DNA from 2 places in the Pseudoalteromonas sp. P80D2 genome. Region 2 is predicted to be linked to the other one. Evidence: predicted binding sites of a transcription regulator. Region 2 holds the regulator's gene; the other holds the start of a gene.
What was found. Region 2 encodes sigma-54, which starts transcription at its own class of promoters, with help from an activator protein. Its sites were predicted from a motif close to GTTGGCACGNNNNTNGNNT; they were not measured.
Positions count from the first base shown of each region.

Region 1: the regulator sigma-54 is predicted to act here: its motif matches at 4,312-4,330, upstream of VRK28_RS07325 (BON domain-containing protein).

Region 1 is NZ_JAZDAR010000028.1:43,554-51,098, forward strand. Features, by position in the region: gene yjgA (ribosome biogenesis factor YjgA) at 258-779, opposite strand; gene pmbA (metalloprotease PmbA) at 917-2,254, shown strand; gene VRK28_RS07315 (VOC family protein) at 2,385-2,801, shown strand; gene VRK28_RS07320 (LiaF domain-containing protein) at 3,377-4,036, opposite strand; gene VRK28_RS07325 (BON domain-containing protein) at 4,366-4,932, shown strand; gene VRK28_RS07330 (YqaE/Pmp3 family membrane protein) at 4,990-5,148, shown strand; gene VRK28_RS07335 (hypothetical protein) at 5,402-5,611, shown strand; gene VRK28_RS07340 (methyl-accepting chemotaxis protein) at 5,596-7,545, opposite strand, start outside.
Region 2 is NZ_JAZDAR010000026.1:456,749-464,293, forward strand. Features, by position in the region: gene lptA (lipopolysaccharide transport periplasmic protein LptA) at 1-192, shown strand, start outside; gene lptB (LPS export ABC transporter ATP-binding protein) at 189-914, shown strand; gene VRK28_RS06900 (RNA polymerase factor sigma-54) at 1,022-2,518, shown strand; gene hpf (ribosome hibernation promoting factor) at 2,546-2,833, shown strand; gene ptsN (PTS IIA-like nitrogen regulatory protein PtsN) at 2,837-3,289, shown strand; gene rapZ (RNase adapter RapZ) at 3,290-4,135, shown strand; gene VRK28_RS06920 (HPr family phosphocarrier protein) at 4,149-4,421, shown strand; gene mgtE (magnesium transporter) at 4,633-5,991, shown strand; gene VRK28_RS06930 (YgiQ family radical SAM protein) at 6,069-7,545, opposite strand, start outside.

The DNA of each region.
Region 1 (7,545 bases), on a different contig from region 2:
TTCGCGCGGTGTTTTTGTATTGTGTGATGTTTAAGACGCGCCAAGCAAGCGTGACGTATGCGCGAAATTTATTTCGCGCGATGGTCGAGTATTACGTGATGTTTAAGACGCGCCAAGCAAGCGTGACGCCTACGGTGATGTAGGCGTGAAATTTATTGCGCGCGATGGTTGAGTATTGAGTGGTGTTCAAGACGCGCCAAGCAAGCGTGACGCCTACGGTTTGATGTAGGCGTGAAATTTATTTCGCGCGAAGGAAATCAAAGCATAATCGCATCTTTTAGATACTGGAATAACTCTTTGTAACTCTTGGCTGGTTTTTCTGCTTTTACTTCTTTTGCGGCGCTGCGCACTAATTGGCGCATTTTTTGGCGCTCAAGAGAAGGGTATTGATCAATTGTTGAATTGATCAGGTCGTCACCTTGTTTAATCAAATCATCGCGCAGGGTTTCGATTTTGTTCATCAAAACGTCGGCTTGATTGTTTTTATTAAGCATGATGTCGATCATCGCTTGGATTTCATCAACGTTTTCTGTGGTACGTAATACTTTTGCGATGTAGTTTAAGTTACGACGGTAAGCATCGCTCTTATCACTTACTTTATCAGAAACAACAAGGGCTTCTTTTAAATCGTGATTGAGTGGTAAACGATCGCGTTGCTTTTTCGGCATTTTTGCAATTTCAGCACCCAGACCATGATATTGCATGGCTTCACGTTTTAACTCGCTTTTTGATACGTAAATAATTTCTTCTTCGATAAGTGGCTTTTTCTTCTTCGCCATAAGGATGCTCATTCAGTAAACTTAACTATTCGCTATTATACGCCATTTAGTTAATGATTAATATTAGCTGATGCAGGTCTCGCAGTGTGTTAGCATTCGTTACACTATAAAAAATATCAGAACCTAGGACACACAAGATGAAAGATCCTATTTATCAACACATTTCTGAAGTGAAAGACGCTGTAAGCGAAGTACTGGAGCATGCAAAAAAATTGGGTGCTACTGCGGCTGAAGCGGCGATGTCGAGCACGTCAGGTTTGTCTGTCAGCACGCGTATGGGCGAAGTTGAAACAATAGAGTTTAACCAAGACGGTGGCTTAGGTATCAGTGTTTATGTGGGTAACAACAAAGGCTCTGCTTCAACGGCTGACTTAAACCCTAAAACATTACGTACAGTGGTCGAAAAAGCCATTGATATTGCAAAGTTCACCTCTGACGACTCATTTAATGGTATCGCCGATAAAGAGTTACTTGAATTTGCACCGCAAGATTTAGATTTATACCACCCGTGGGAAGTTAGCCCAGAGCAAGGTGTTGAGTTTTGTCATCAAGCAGAGCAAGCGGCGTTAAATGCCGATGAGCGCATTGTAAATTCAGATGGTGCGAGTTTTTCTTCTCACCAAGGTTTACGTGTTTATGGTAACAGCCATGGCATGATTGCAGGTTACCCGCGTACGCGTCATAGCATTAGTACGATGGTGATTGGTAAAGAAGGCGAGCAAATGCAGCGCGATTCGGCTTATACCATCGCGCGTCATAAAGATGATTTAAACGACGCTGCAAAAGTAGGCCTCGAGGCGGCAACCGAAACCTTGGCTAAACTTAACAGCCAAAAGCTCGGTACCATGAAAGTGCCTGTGATCTTTAGAGCAGATATTGCTAACTCATTATTCGGCCATTTAGTGTCTGCGATTGGTGGCGGCGCGCTTTATCGTAAGTCGAGCTTCTTGCTTGATAGCTTAGGTACAAAAGTATTTAGTGATTGTGTGAATATCTCTGAGCGCCCGCATTTATTAAAAGGTTTAGCGTCCTCGCCGTTTGATGCTGAAGGTTTAAAAACCGTAGACCGTGAAATTATTCAAGGCGGTGAGCTGCAAACTTACCTATTAGCAAGCTATGCGGCACGTAAACTGTCGATGGCACCAACGGGTCATGCTGGTGGTATTCATAACTGGTTAGTTGAACAAACCCATGCCGATTTAAAAGCACTTTTAAAAACCATGGGCACAGGCTTATTGGTAACTGAACTTATGGGCCAAGGTGTGAACACGGTAACGGGTGATTACTCACGTGGTGCGGCGGGCTTTTGGGTTGAGAATGGCGAAATTCAATACCCAGTAAGTGAAATCACGATTGCTGGTAACTTAAAAGATATGTTTAAGGCCGTTGTGGGCTTAGGTGGCGACATCGAACGTCGTGGCGGTATTCAAACAGGCTCTGTATTGATTGAACAAATGCAGGTTGCTGGTAGTTAATTCATCAATAACGAATCATTTTTTAAAAGCCTCACTTTAGTGGGGCTTTTTTATTTGAAAAAGTACTTTACCTAAACTTAACTTGAGGTTTTATCTTGGTGGCAGTTTAAAAATAAAAAGGAAAACTACCATGTATTTAGAACACGTAAACCTTGTTGTTAGTAATGTTGATGCCATGCTGCACTTTTATAAAGCGGCATTCCCGCACTGGCGTGTGCGTAGTCAAGGCGATAGCAAATGGTCGGGCAAACCGCGCAAGTGGCTGCACTTCGGTGATGATTACCAATATCTTGCATTAAGCGATAACGGTGAAGCTGAAAACCGTGATTTAGCCGGCCACCAAGTAGGCCTTGCTCATTTTGCCTATGTGACAAACGATATTAATGCGGTAGTTGAACGTCTGGTTTCAGCTGGTTATGAAATAGATAAACACGGCCCAGAAAACCCTTACCGTAAAAATGTATATTTCATCGACCCCGCAGGTTTTGAAGTTGAGTTTGTAGAGTATTTTAGTGATATCCCGAGTGAGAGGAATAATGACCAGTGAGGGAGCTATCAGCTTTCAGCCGTCAGTTTTGAGCCGAGCGGTGTTGTTTGTTGGTCAGGCATAGGTTGATCAAATGGCGTTGTATATAAGACGCGCCAAGCAAGCGTGACGCCTACGGTGTAGGCGTGAAATTTATTTCGCGCGAAAATAATTGCACAAAGAGAAGTGAATGAGAAAAGAATGAGGAAGTGATAATAATATTTTTGTTATCTCTAAAGCGAAGCACCTCATATCCTCTTTGTGCGATTAGATGTCTTTGATGTGGGTGTGAAGTTTAGTGAGCTATCAGCTTTCAGGCGTCAGTTTTGAGCCGAGCGGTGTTGTTTGTTGGTCAGGCATAGGTTGATGGAATGGCGTTGCATATAAGACGCGCCAAGCAAGCGTGACGCCTACGGTGTAGGATGCGTTTTAGCGCCGAACAGCTTTACTTTATTCACGGCTAAAGCCGTTCCCACGTTTGATGTAGGCGTGAAATTTATTTCGCGCGTTATCTTATTATATTGCGCGATGTAAAACTGCGGCTACGATAACTCGCACCTAGCACCTAGCACCTAGCACCTAGCACCTCGCAACTTTTACTGCACCTTATTCATTTCTTTCCAACTGGCTTTTAGGCTGTTGGCAAAGCTGATGAACTTTTCCTTCATGGTACGTTTAACTGAAATCTCGACTGAGCCTAGCCATACATTACCTTCAATGGTGATGGTTGGGCCTTGGCCTTTATTTAAGGCAACTGATTTGTTTTCTACGCTGCCAATCACACTAAATAATTTAGATACCACATTTACATGTTCTGGTACGTAGATTTCGTCGTTACCTAAAATACAGTTCACGTAAATGGTGACATGCTGATGTTGGAAAATTGCTTCGCTAAAGTCGAGTTCGATTGAACCTAAGCAGTTTGTTAGGTGAATTTCTTTTGGTACTACCCATTGGCCGCTGCGCTCATTTGAACCCAAAATACTACGAAGCTGCAGGCTTTCGTTGTCACTGCTGTGGCTATAGTGAGGTTTAAATTGCGCATGCTTATGCGATTTGTAGTCAATATCTGCTTTCAGATCTAAATCTGCAACTAGTTCAACCAGTACTTCGTTGCTAGTGGCTGCCATTGCCTGGTCTAGTCGGCGTTCAAATGCTTCGGCTGAAATAACAGCATGACTGTAGTTATAAATGAGTTGATCAATGACTTCTTCTCTTACTTGATCGATTGGGCGATCTTCAAGTTTAACGGCCATGGTAGTTCCCTGTTGTGATTTTAAAGGTGATTTTTTAGTTATTAATTACGAAGCAAGCCTTAGGCCAAAGTTTATTTTTATATAAATCAATGATTTGTGTTTTTTGCTAATAAACAACTTCGTTAAATTAACCACAGATTAATAAAATCAGCAACTAAGTGGCCATTTTTGCAACATCGTGAACTTCTTACCGAGCAGCTTGTAAATCTTTACCTAAATGAATATAAATAGTCGCTGAATAGGTGTTTAACTCACTGAAAATAAACAAATAAATAGTTGGCATTATAGTCGCATTAGTAAAAGTGTCTTTAATCAAAAGGAGAAAGATTATGAACACTTTTAACAAATCTATGATTGCCGCTTTAGTAATTGGTGCAACTAGCATGTCAGCTCAGGCAAGCAGCTGGGAAAATGAAAGTAAAGATGCTTGGATTGATGGTAAGGCAGAAACTGTGCTTCTTATGAACACAAACCTTAACAACTTTGACATCAACACTGATGTAACGAATGGCAAGGTTGTACTTACAGGTAAAGTTGATAGCGAATTAGATAAAGAGCTTGCTGAAGAGCTAGTTCTTAGCCTAGACGGTGTTAGCTCTGTTGATAACAAACTAACTGTTGTTAAAAACATGAAAGCTAAGCACATGAAATCAGACAAAGCTGATTCAGCAGAAAGCGACTTAACCGACGCAAAAATCAGTACTGTAATCACGACACGTTATTTATTTAACTCAGAAGTAGGTGGTACAGACATCGATGTTGATACTGATATGGGTGTGGTAACACTAAAAGGTACTGTTGAGTCTGATGCAGAAAAGCAATTAGCGGTAAGCATTGCTGAAAATGCTGAAGATGTTCGCAAAGTAATCGATGAATTAACGATTGTTGCTGAATAATAGCAAGCCCTATATAGCCCAGCTTTGGCTGGGCTTATCTTTTTCAAGGAGTGAGTCATGGATTTAATACGTATTATTTTATCGGTTTTAATTCCACCTCTCGGCGTATTTTTACAGGTAGGTTTAGGTGCGCAGTTCTGGATTAATATTCTTTTAACCTTATTAGGGTACATTCCAGGTTTGATTCATGCTGTGTATATCATCGCTAAGCGATAATCACCGCATTAATCTACAAGGATGGGTAATGGAGCACAGCAAGGAAGGGCTGTAGGAGTAACGGACGATAAACCGCAAGGAGTTTACAGTATGGATGATGTAACTACGCACAAAGGACAACAAGGAAGTAACAAGGCGTTATGGAGTAGCGCACAATGGCAACGCTTTATGGATAAAGTGAATGGAGATGACAGCAAGGAATAAGCTTAGGCAGGAGCCAAACAGGATGAAGCTAGCGTAAGGAGGAGACTATATGGAACAAGTACAAACGCAACCAACAAAAGGATTGACCGACAAAGGAGTTGCTTTATGGAACAAGCAACAGTGGCACGAATTTATGGAACACGCGAAAGCGGTTGCGCCACGACTAACAGGGAAGGCTGACGATAAAAACCCGATGTCATCTTCAGGTGACATCGGGTTTTTAACTACTTCAGCAATTTATCTTTATAACTTAAATTGATTCACCGTCTTATTTAAAGCGGCTGCCAATTCATTCAAATCACGTGCTTCATCCGCCAATTCATGGGCATGATCTGCAGTGCTATTCACTAAGTGATTAATCGCTGCCAAGCTATTGTTAATATCTTCTGCAACCACAGTTTGCTGCTCTGTCGAAGTCGCAATTTGATGACTTTGATCTTGTACATTTGTCACAGATTGGGCGATATCTTGCAGTGCTTGCAATACAATTTGTGTTTGCTCTACTGAGCCTTCAGCACGTTCTTGTCCTTGTTGCATCATAGTCGATGCTTGTTGGGCAATTTGCTGTAAACGGCTGATCATGTTGCGAATATCATCCGTAGACTCTTGCGTTCTGCTTGCTAGTGAACGAACTTCATCAGCAACAACTGCGAAACCTCGGCCTTGTTCACCCGCGCGGGCCGCTTCAATTGCCGCGTTCAGTGCAAGTAAGTTAGTTTGCTCAGCAATTGAGTTGATAACATCAACCACCGCGCCGATATTGCCACTTTCTTGCTCAAGACCCGCAACCACTTTAGACGCTTCACCAATATGGCTTGCAAGAGCGGTCATGACTGACTGAGCTTGAGTAGAGCGTTTCGTACCGTCAACGGTGATGGTTTGCACTTCTTCAGCGGCATTATTGGTGTGCTGGGCATTGCGCGAGATTTCCATCACTGTAGACGCCATCTCGGTTACCGCCGCGCTAACACTATCAACTTGCTGCTTTTCTTGCTGAATTTCATCGTTGGTTTTTTGCGATACAATTTTTAACTGGCTCGCAGCTTGGCTTAGTTGCTCAGCCTGCGCAGCAGTATTAAGCATCATTGCACGAAGTTTATCGATGAAGGTATTCATGTGATGAGCAAGTTGGCCCACTTCATCATTACTCTTGATTTCGATTTTCTGTGTTAAATCGCCATCACCTGATGCGATATCACGCATGATGTAAGTTAGCTTAGTCAGCGGCTTGGTGATCATTTGCGTGGCCCAGAAGATCATCGCAATGATAATCGCAAGAATGATGATCACTGAGGTTGTGGTTGTCATCACCGCATCATTTACTGGTTCATCAATCATGCTGGTCGGAATTAAAATACCCACATACCAATCAAGATAAGGGGTTTCTAACTCAAGGCGGTTGTATACAACGTAATATTGCTCACCTTTGAAAGTAACAAAGCTGCTGCCATCTTTTTGGCTTTTCATCGCGCGGTTTAATTCGCTAAAGCCTGATGTGTCGCTAAATTGTTTTTCGAGGGCATCTAAGCCTTCCTTGCCATTCGGACCTTCGTCAGTCACAGATAGCTTGTGGCCAGTGCGCTTAGATAAGTGCACAACCTTTTGATTGCCATCAAGTAAGAAACCAAAGCCTTGGCCATTAAAGCGAATTTCTTCAACCATGTCGTTAATGTTGTTTAGCTGTAAATCAACACCACCAAAGCCTATTAGTTTGTTTTGTTTATAAACAGGCTGTTGTACAACTGCAGAGGCATTACCTGTGGTTAAATCCACAGAAATAGGACCTACATAGAGTTTGTTGATCTTTAAAGCATCTTGCCACCAACCACGTTTGTAAGCGTAGTAAGGTTGGCCATTATAATGAGTGGTTCGCTCGTTTTCTTTAAAGTACTCACCTGTTGTTGCAGATGCAAAGAAGGCAGATAAGATGTTGTCATCGTTGCCACTGATACGCACAAAATCTTGATTAACGCTGTCGTATCCAGGTTGGTTATCAAGGCTTTGATCACGTTCAGTCCAATTGTCGAACCAATTCACTAAATGCGGATTTGTAATGAAGGTTTGAACCACTTTACCGTATTTGGCAAAGTAACCTTGCATTGAAAGTCGTTCACTCTGTAAATAGCTGTCGGCTTCGCGTTGAATAGCTTGGCGCGATAGGTCAGCAATATGGCTAACAAAAAAACTAGACGC
Region 2 (7,545 bases):
GCAAAACGCTTCTTAACCTTAAATGGTGAAGCTGAAGTTACTCAAGCAGGTCAAAAAGTAACAGCAAAAAGCATTACCTATGATATGGCACAGCAGCTGATCAGTGCTGAAAAAGACGAAAATTCAACAGATCGTGTACACACTATTTTAGTGCCTGTTGAAAATAAAAAAGATAATAAAGGCCAACCATGAGCACATTAAAAGCAGAGCTTTTAGCTAAAAGCTACAAAGGCCGCCAAGTGGTTAAAAATGTCGGTCTTGAAGTTGAAGCTGGCAGTATTGTTGGCTTGCTTGGTCCAAATGGCGCAGGTAAAACAACGACCTTCTATATGATTGTAGGCCTAGTACCTAGCGACAAAGGTAAAATCAGTATTGATGATAACGATATCACCCTTTTACCAATGCATAGCCGTGCGCGTTTAGGTATTGGCTATCTGCCACAAGAATCGTCAATTTTTCGAAAGTTGACGGTTTACCAAAACTTGATGGCCATTTTAGAAACTCGTAAAGATCTAAATAAAACCACCCGCGAAGAAACACTCAATAGCTTACTTGATGAGTTTAGTATTCAACACATTCGTGACAGCCAAGGTATGGCGCTGTCAGGTGGTGAGCGACGCCGTGTAGAAATTGCTCGCGCATTAGCCGCTAATCCTAAATTTATCCTTTTAGATGAGCCTTTTGCTGGTGTTGATCCAATTTCAGTGTTAGATATAAAGAAAATTATTGAGCACCTAAAAAATCGTGGTATCGGTGTACTAATTACTGACCATAATGTTCGAGAAACCCTTGATGTTTGTGAAAAAGCCTACATTGTTTCTCATGGGGAGCTAATTGCATCAGGCACACCTGAGCACGTATTAGCAGACCAAACTGTACGCGATGTATATCTAGGCGAGCAATTCAGGCTGTAACCATTACGCCAGCGACTAGAGCATCTGCTAGACTTATAACAATGACAATAAATCGATAACTGTGTTTATACAGGTATCGATAACTTAAAAAGGATTGTTAGGGATACATGAGGCAATCATTACAGCTGCGCATGGGCCAGCAACTTACAATGACTCCACAACTGCAACAAGCTATTCGTTTGTTGCAGCTCAGTACATTGGATCTCCAGCAAGAAATTCAAGAAGCGCTTGATAGTAATCCTCTACTTGAAGTGGAAGAAGCGGATTACAACGAAGAAAGCACCGGCAAGAATGAGCAAAAAGCTGAATCTGACGATGTACAAGTCAGCGCGTCTGCCGAAGAAGCACCTAGCGAGTACGAGCAAGAAAGTAGTGATGCTCTCAATAAAGACACCGTAAGCGATGACTTAGCAATGGATGTTACCTGGGATGAGTACATGAGTGCCGCCCCTTCAACATCGTCAGGGCCAATGCCTGAAGATGAATCTATCTATCAGGGAGCATCAACCGAAACCCTTCACGAATACCTGATGTGGCAATTGCAACTCACGCCATTTAGCCCTACTGATGAAGCGATTGCTGTGGCAATTGTAGAAGCTATCGATGACTCAGGTATTTTAACGGTAAGCTGTGAAGATATCGTCGAAAGCTTTAATCAAAATAACGATGAAGAAGAAATCGAACTTGATGAAGTCGAAGCGGTCTTAAAAAGAATTCAGTTATTTGATCCTGTGGGTATTGGCGCGCGCAGTTTACAAGAATGCCTGTGCATTCAGCTACGCCAATTCGATGCCGATACGCCATATTTAGCTGAAACTAAAATGGTTTTATCTGAGCATATCGAATTATTAGCGAGTCGCGACTATCGAACTTTGATGAAAAAGACTAAGCTTAAAGAAAATGAGCTTAAAGAAGTGATGACGCTTATTCACAGCTTAAATCCTAAGCCTGCGGATAGCATAGTACGCGAAGAATCTGAGTACGTTATACCTGATGTATCAGTGAAAAAAGTGAAAGGCCGCTGGGTAGTCGAGTTAAACCCAGATTGTATGCCAAAGATTAGAGTGAACAGCCAATATGCGGCGATGTCTCGCTCTGTTAAATCAAGTAGCGACAGCCAATTTATTCGCTCTCACTTACAAGAAGCAAAGTGGTTTATTAAGAGCTTAGAAAGCCGTAACGATACGCTATTAAAAGTGACCAACTGTATCGTTCAACAACAACAAGCTTTCTTTGAGCATGGCCCTGAGGCAATGAAGCCGATGGTGCTAAATGATGTTGCTGAAATGGTCGAAATGCATGAATCGACGATTTCACGGGTAACAACGCAAAAATATATGCATACCCCACGGGGTATTTTTGAGTTGAAATATTTCTTCTCAAGCCATGTCAGCACCGAAAATGGTGGTGAGTGTTCTTCTACAGCAATACGCGCTTTAATCAAGAAGTTAGTCGCTGCAGAAAACTCAGCTAAACCATTGAGTGATAGCAAAATTGCAGATATATTGGCTGAGCAAGGAATTAAAGTAGCTAGACGTACAATTGCAAAATATCGTGAGTCTCTAGCAATACCTCCGTCTAATCAGCGTAAGAGTCTGATTTAGACGTTTTACATAGAAGGAAAAATGCTTATGCAACTAAATTTAACTGGTCGTCATGTAGAAATCACAGATTCATTAAGAGACTATGTAAACACCAAGTTTGCGAAACTAGAAAGGCATTTTGACCATATTAATAATGTTCATGTCATTCTAGATGTAGAAAAATTAAGCCAAAAAGCAGAAGCAACTTTACATGTAAACGGAGGCGAATTGTTCGCTTCTACAGAACATCAAGATATGTACGCAGCCATTGACTCACTGATCGATAAACTTGATCGCCAAGTCATTAAACACAAAGAGAAATTAGCTCGACATTAAATTATGAAACTAAGTTCACTTACTAACCAGGACTGCAGCAAAGCTGCGGTCCTTTTTAATAGCAAAAAAAGAATTCTTGAATATATCAGCGAACTGGCCCACCAGCAGCTTCCTCATTTATCGCAACAAGATATCCTAGATGCTTTACTCAACCGAGAAAAACTAGGTAGCACCGGCATTGGCCGAGGTATTGCTATTCCACATGGCCGAATGAGCGGCGCAGATGAGCCTCATGCATTTGTGATAGTGAGTGAATCCCCTATTAATTTTGATGCAATTGATAATCGTCCAGTTGATATTTTTGTGGCACTCATCGTACCAGATGGTGACTGTCAGCTTCACCTAAAGACCTTATCAACAATTGCTGATAGACTTAAAGATAAAGAATTTTGTAAACAGCTGCGTAGTGCTACTACCGATCAGCAACTGTTTCAGGTCATATCAGCAGAGGCATAAATGGAATTAATAATTATCAGCGGTCGCTCAGGCTCAGGTAAATCGGTCGCTTTACGAGTACTTGAAGACTTAGGCTATTATTGCGTTGATAATATTCCGGTTAATTTACTGCCTTCGCTCGTACGAAGTGTGTCTGATAACTACGATAAAATAGCGGTCAGCATCGACGTGCGTAACTTACCGAAAGAGCAGCAAGAATTTAATGATATTCTTGAGTACCTGCCAGGTTTCGCAAACCCAACACTATTCTATTTAGACAGTGATGACCAAACTCTGATCAAGCGCTTTTCAGAAACACGCCGCTTGCATCCACTATCTATTGATTCTTTGCCGCTTGATCTGGCCATTAAACAAGAAAAAATCCTGCTTGATGTGTTGATCACTCGCGCTGACTTTATGATTGATACCACTGATCTGAGTGTTCATCAGTTAGCAGAATCAATTCGCGAAAAGATTTTAGGTAAAAAAGATAAAAAGCTGATTATTACTTTTATGTCGTTTGGCTTTAAGCATGGTATTCCAAAAGAAGCTGACTACGTTTTTGATGCACGCTTTTTACCTAACCCACACTGGGAACCTGATTTAAAGCCACTAACCGGCCTTGATCAACCAGTAAAAGATTACCTAGCTAGCCACAGCATAGTACAAAAGTTCACGTGGCAAATACAAACCTTTGTGCAAACTTGGTTACCGCACTTAGAGCGCAATAACCGCAGTTACCTGACTATTGCTATTGGCTGTACCGGTGGCCAACATCGCTCTGTTTACTTAGCGCAAACAATTGGTGAGAGCTTTGCCAAAAGCCATGCTAATGTAAAAATTCGCCACCGCGAACAAGACATTTAATTAGGCACCAACAATGCACGCTGAAGATACCTTTTTAATTCAAAATAAACTTGGCTTACATGCTCGTGCTGCTACTGTTTTAGCGCAATTAGCACTGCAATTTGATGCCAAAATTACGCTTTATCAAGATGATAAAGAAGCTGAAGGCGACAGCGTGTTAGCATTAATGCTACTTGAAAGTAGTCAGGGTAAAGAAGTTCGCGTTGTATGCGAAGGCCCTGACGCCGATGCTGCATTAACGGCAATCGGCGAATTAATTGCACAACGCTTCCACGAGCAAGAATAGCATTTGCTAAGACTTCAAGGTTTACGGTAAACTTAATTCGGATATTTAAAATTCCCTTTAAATATCCTACTTTTATATCGCTCGCTTTTCTAAATTACAAAACTCTTAATAAATTTATCGCAGTGCGACGATATCTCTGCAAATACACTACAAAGCAACTATGCTGTATTTGCTTAGCCTATTTAAACTTTTTTCAGTTGTAAGGACGCCAATGCCAGAAGCCTTTGAACAAGATTACCCACTACAACAACTCAAACAAGTGACCAAGTCACTCAATAGTGGTCAATTTGTTCAAGTGCGCGGAATGTTAGCCAAAACGGCACCTTGTGATACAGCCCTTTTACTTGAATCTTCTCCCCATAAAATTCGTCGTATGCTTTGGCAGCTGGTTGATCCAGATGTCCGTGGTGATGTTCTAGAAGAACTCTCTGAAGATGTACGTCTTGGCATTATTGCCCAGATGGAGCCTGAGCACATTGCTGCTGCCACTGAAGATATGGACGACGATGACTTAGGTGAGGTTTTACGTAGTCTTCCTGATACTGTATATCAAGACGTTGTCAGTGCCATGGATTCGCAAGATAGAGAGAGAGCAACTCAAGCACTTTCTTATCAAGAGCGTTCAGCCGGTGCCTTGATGAACAGCGATACGGTTACCATTCGTCCTGACGTTACTCTCGATGTTGTACTGCGCTATTTACGCTTACGAGGTGAGCTACCAGAGGGTACCGATGACTTATATGTAGTTGATAAGCATAACTGCTTTTTAGGCGCGCTTTCATTAACTACATTGCTGACCAGCCCATCAGATAAAATTGTTCGTGATTTAATGGATGAAGACTGTGAGTCAATCCTAATCTCTATGGATGAAAGTGATGTAGCGCAATTGTTTGAACGTCACAACTGGATTTCAGCCCCTGTCGTCGATGATAACGCTCACTTGCTTGGTCGTATTACCATCGATGATATCGTTGACGTAATCCGTGAAGATGCTGAACACAGCATGCTTAGCCTCGCTGGTCTTGACGACGAAGAAGATACCTTTGCGCCAGTGCTAAAAAGTTCGCAGCGTCGCTCTATTTGGCTTGGGGTTAACTTATTAACCGCATTGTTAGCAGCCATTGTGGCAAGCTTTTTCGAAAACACCTTAGCAATCTTGCCTATTTTAGCGGTACTCAATGGTATCGTCCCTTCAATGGGGGGTGTTGCGGGTAGCCAAACCCTAACTCTGGTTATTCGTGGTATAGCGGTTGGTCATATCAACCAAACCAACCAACGCTTCTTATTACTTAAGGAGCTGGCGATTGGCGCACTGAATGGCATTATTTGGTCGATATTAATTGCTGGTGTGGTTGCCCTATGGCAGTGGGACTTTAAACTCGGCGCAGTGCTGGCCTTTGCAATGTTTATGAATCTTGTTGCCGCTGGTATTGCGGGTGCGAGCATTCCATTAATTCTTAAGAAAATGAAAATTGACCCAGCCCTTGCAGGGAGCGTAGTGCTGACAACCGTCACTGATATTGTTGGTATCTTTGCCTTTTTAGGCACCGCGACTTGGTTATTGATCTAATACCAATTCGCAATAATACTTAGTTAAGCGAATTGGTATAAATAAAAACGGCCCTTAAAGGGCCGTATTTATCTCTTTTACTTTGCGCGCTGCTTATTTTTACCTACTCGAGGTTTGGTATTGGCCTTTTTAAACTGGCTAAAACCGGTGTGACGAGTCAGTGCCGCACGGCCTTTACCGCCCTTTCCTCTAGCAGCTTTCTCGTTACGACCTTCTTCAGGTACCAAACAGTTCGGTCCTTTACCGATTAGATTCGCTTTGCCCATTTTTCTTAGTGCTTCACGGATCATCGGCCAACCAGCAGGATCGTGGTAACGTAAAATCGCTTTGTGTAAGCGACGCTGGCGTGCGCCTTTTGGAACAGGCACTTGCTCAGTATTGTTCTTAATATTACGCAGCGAGTTCATCTCAGTGTGATAAATCGTGGTTGCATTGGCCATTGGCGATGGATAAAAGTTTTGCACTTGATCAAGCTTAAAGTCATTAGACTTTAACCACAACGCCATGTTCACCATGTCTTCGTCTTTCGTTCCTGGGTGAGCAGAAATAAAATACGGGATCAAATACTGCTTTTTACCCGCTTCTTTTGAGTATTTATCAAATAGCTCTTTAAACTTATCGTAAGCACCCATGCCCGGCTTCATCATCTTAGACAATGGACCATCTTCAGTATGCTCAGGGGCAATTTTTAAGTACCCGCCTACGTGATGGGTAACCAACTCTTTTACATAGCGAGGGTCTTCTACAGCTAAGTCATAACGTACGCCAGACGCAATTAGGATTTTCTTGACACCTTTTACATCACGGGCTTTTTTATAAAGCTCAATAGTTGGGGTGTGATCCGTGTCCATGTGCTTACAGATATCAGGATAAACACATGATAAACGTCGGCATGTACTCTCTGCTTTTTTACTCTTACAGCGCAACTTGTACATATTCGCTGTCGGTCCACCTAAGTCAGAGATAACCCCAGTGAAGCCCGGTACTCTGTCACGAATTTGCTCAATTTCATCAATAATTGATTGCTCAGAACGGCTTTGAATAATACGTCCTTCGTGCTCTGTAATCGAACAGAAAGAACAGCCACCAAAGCAACCACGCATGATGTTCACCGAGGTTTTAATCATTTCATAGGCTGGGATTTTTTCATCGCCGTAGCTTGGGTGCGGAATACGCTGATATGGCAAACCAAATACGCCATCCATTTCTTCAGTTTCAAGCGGAAATGCAGGCGGGTTAACCCAAATAGAACGGTCTCCATGGCGTTGAAATAACGCACGGGCGCAACCTGGGTTTGTTTCTTGGTGCAAAATACGCGAGGCATGGGCATAAAGCGGTTTATTCACGCTTACTTGCTCATACGCTGGTAGCTTAACGTAGGTCTTTTCCCAAGGCTTAGGACGAGCTGGCTGAATAGTGATTGGCTTAGCCGCCTCGGCACTTAAATCAATACCTGCTTTTTTAAATTCAGATTTACTACAACCCACATCATCTGCGCCATACGGGTTTGGAATTGGATCAATCTTACCTATTTTATCTATTGCAGTTGAGTCA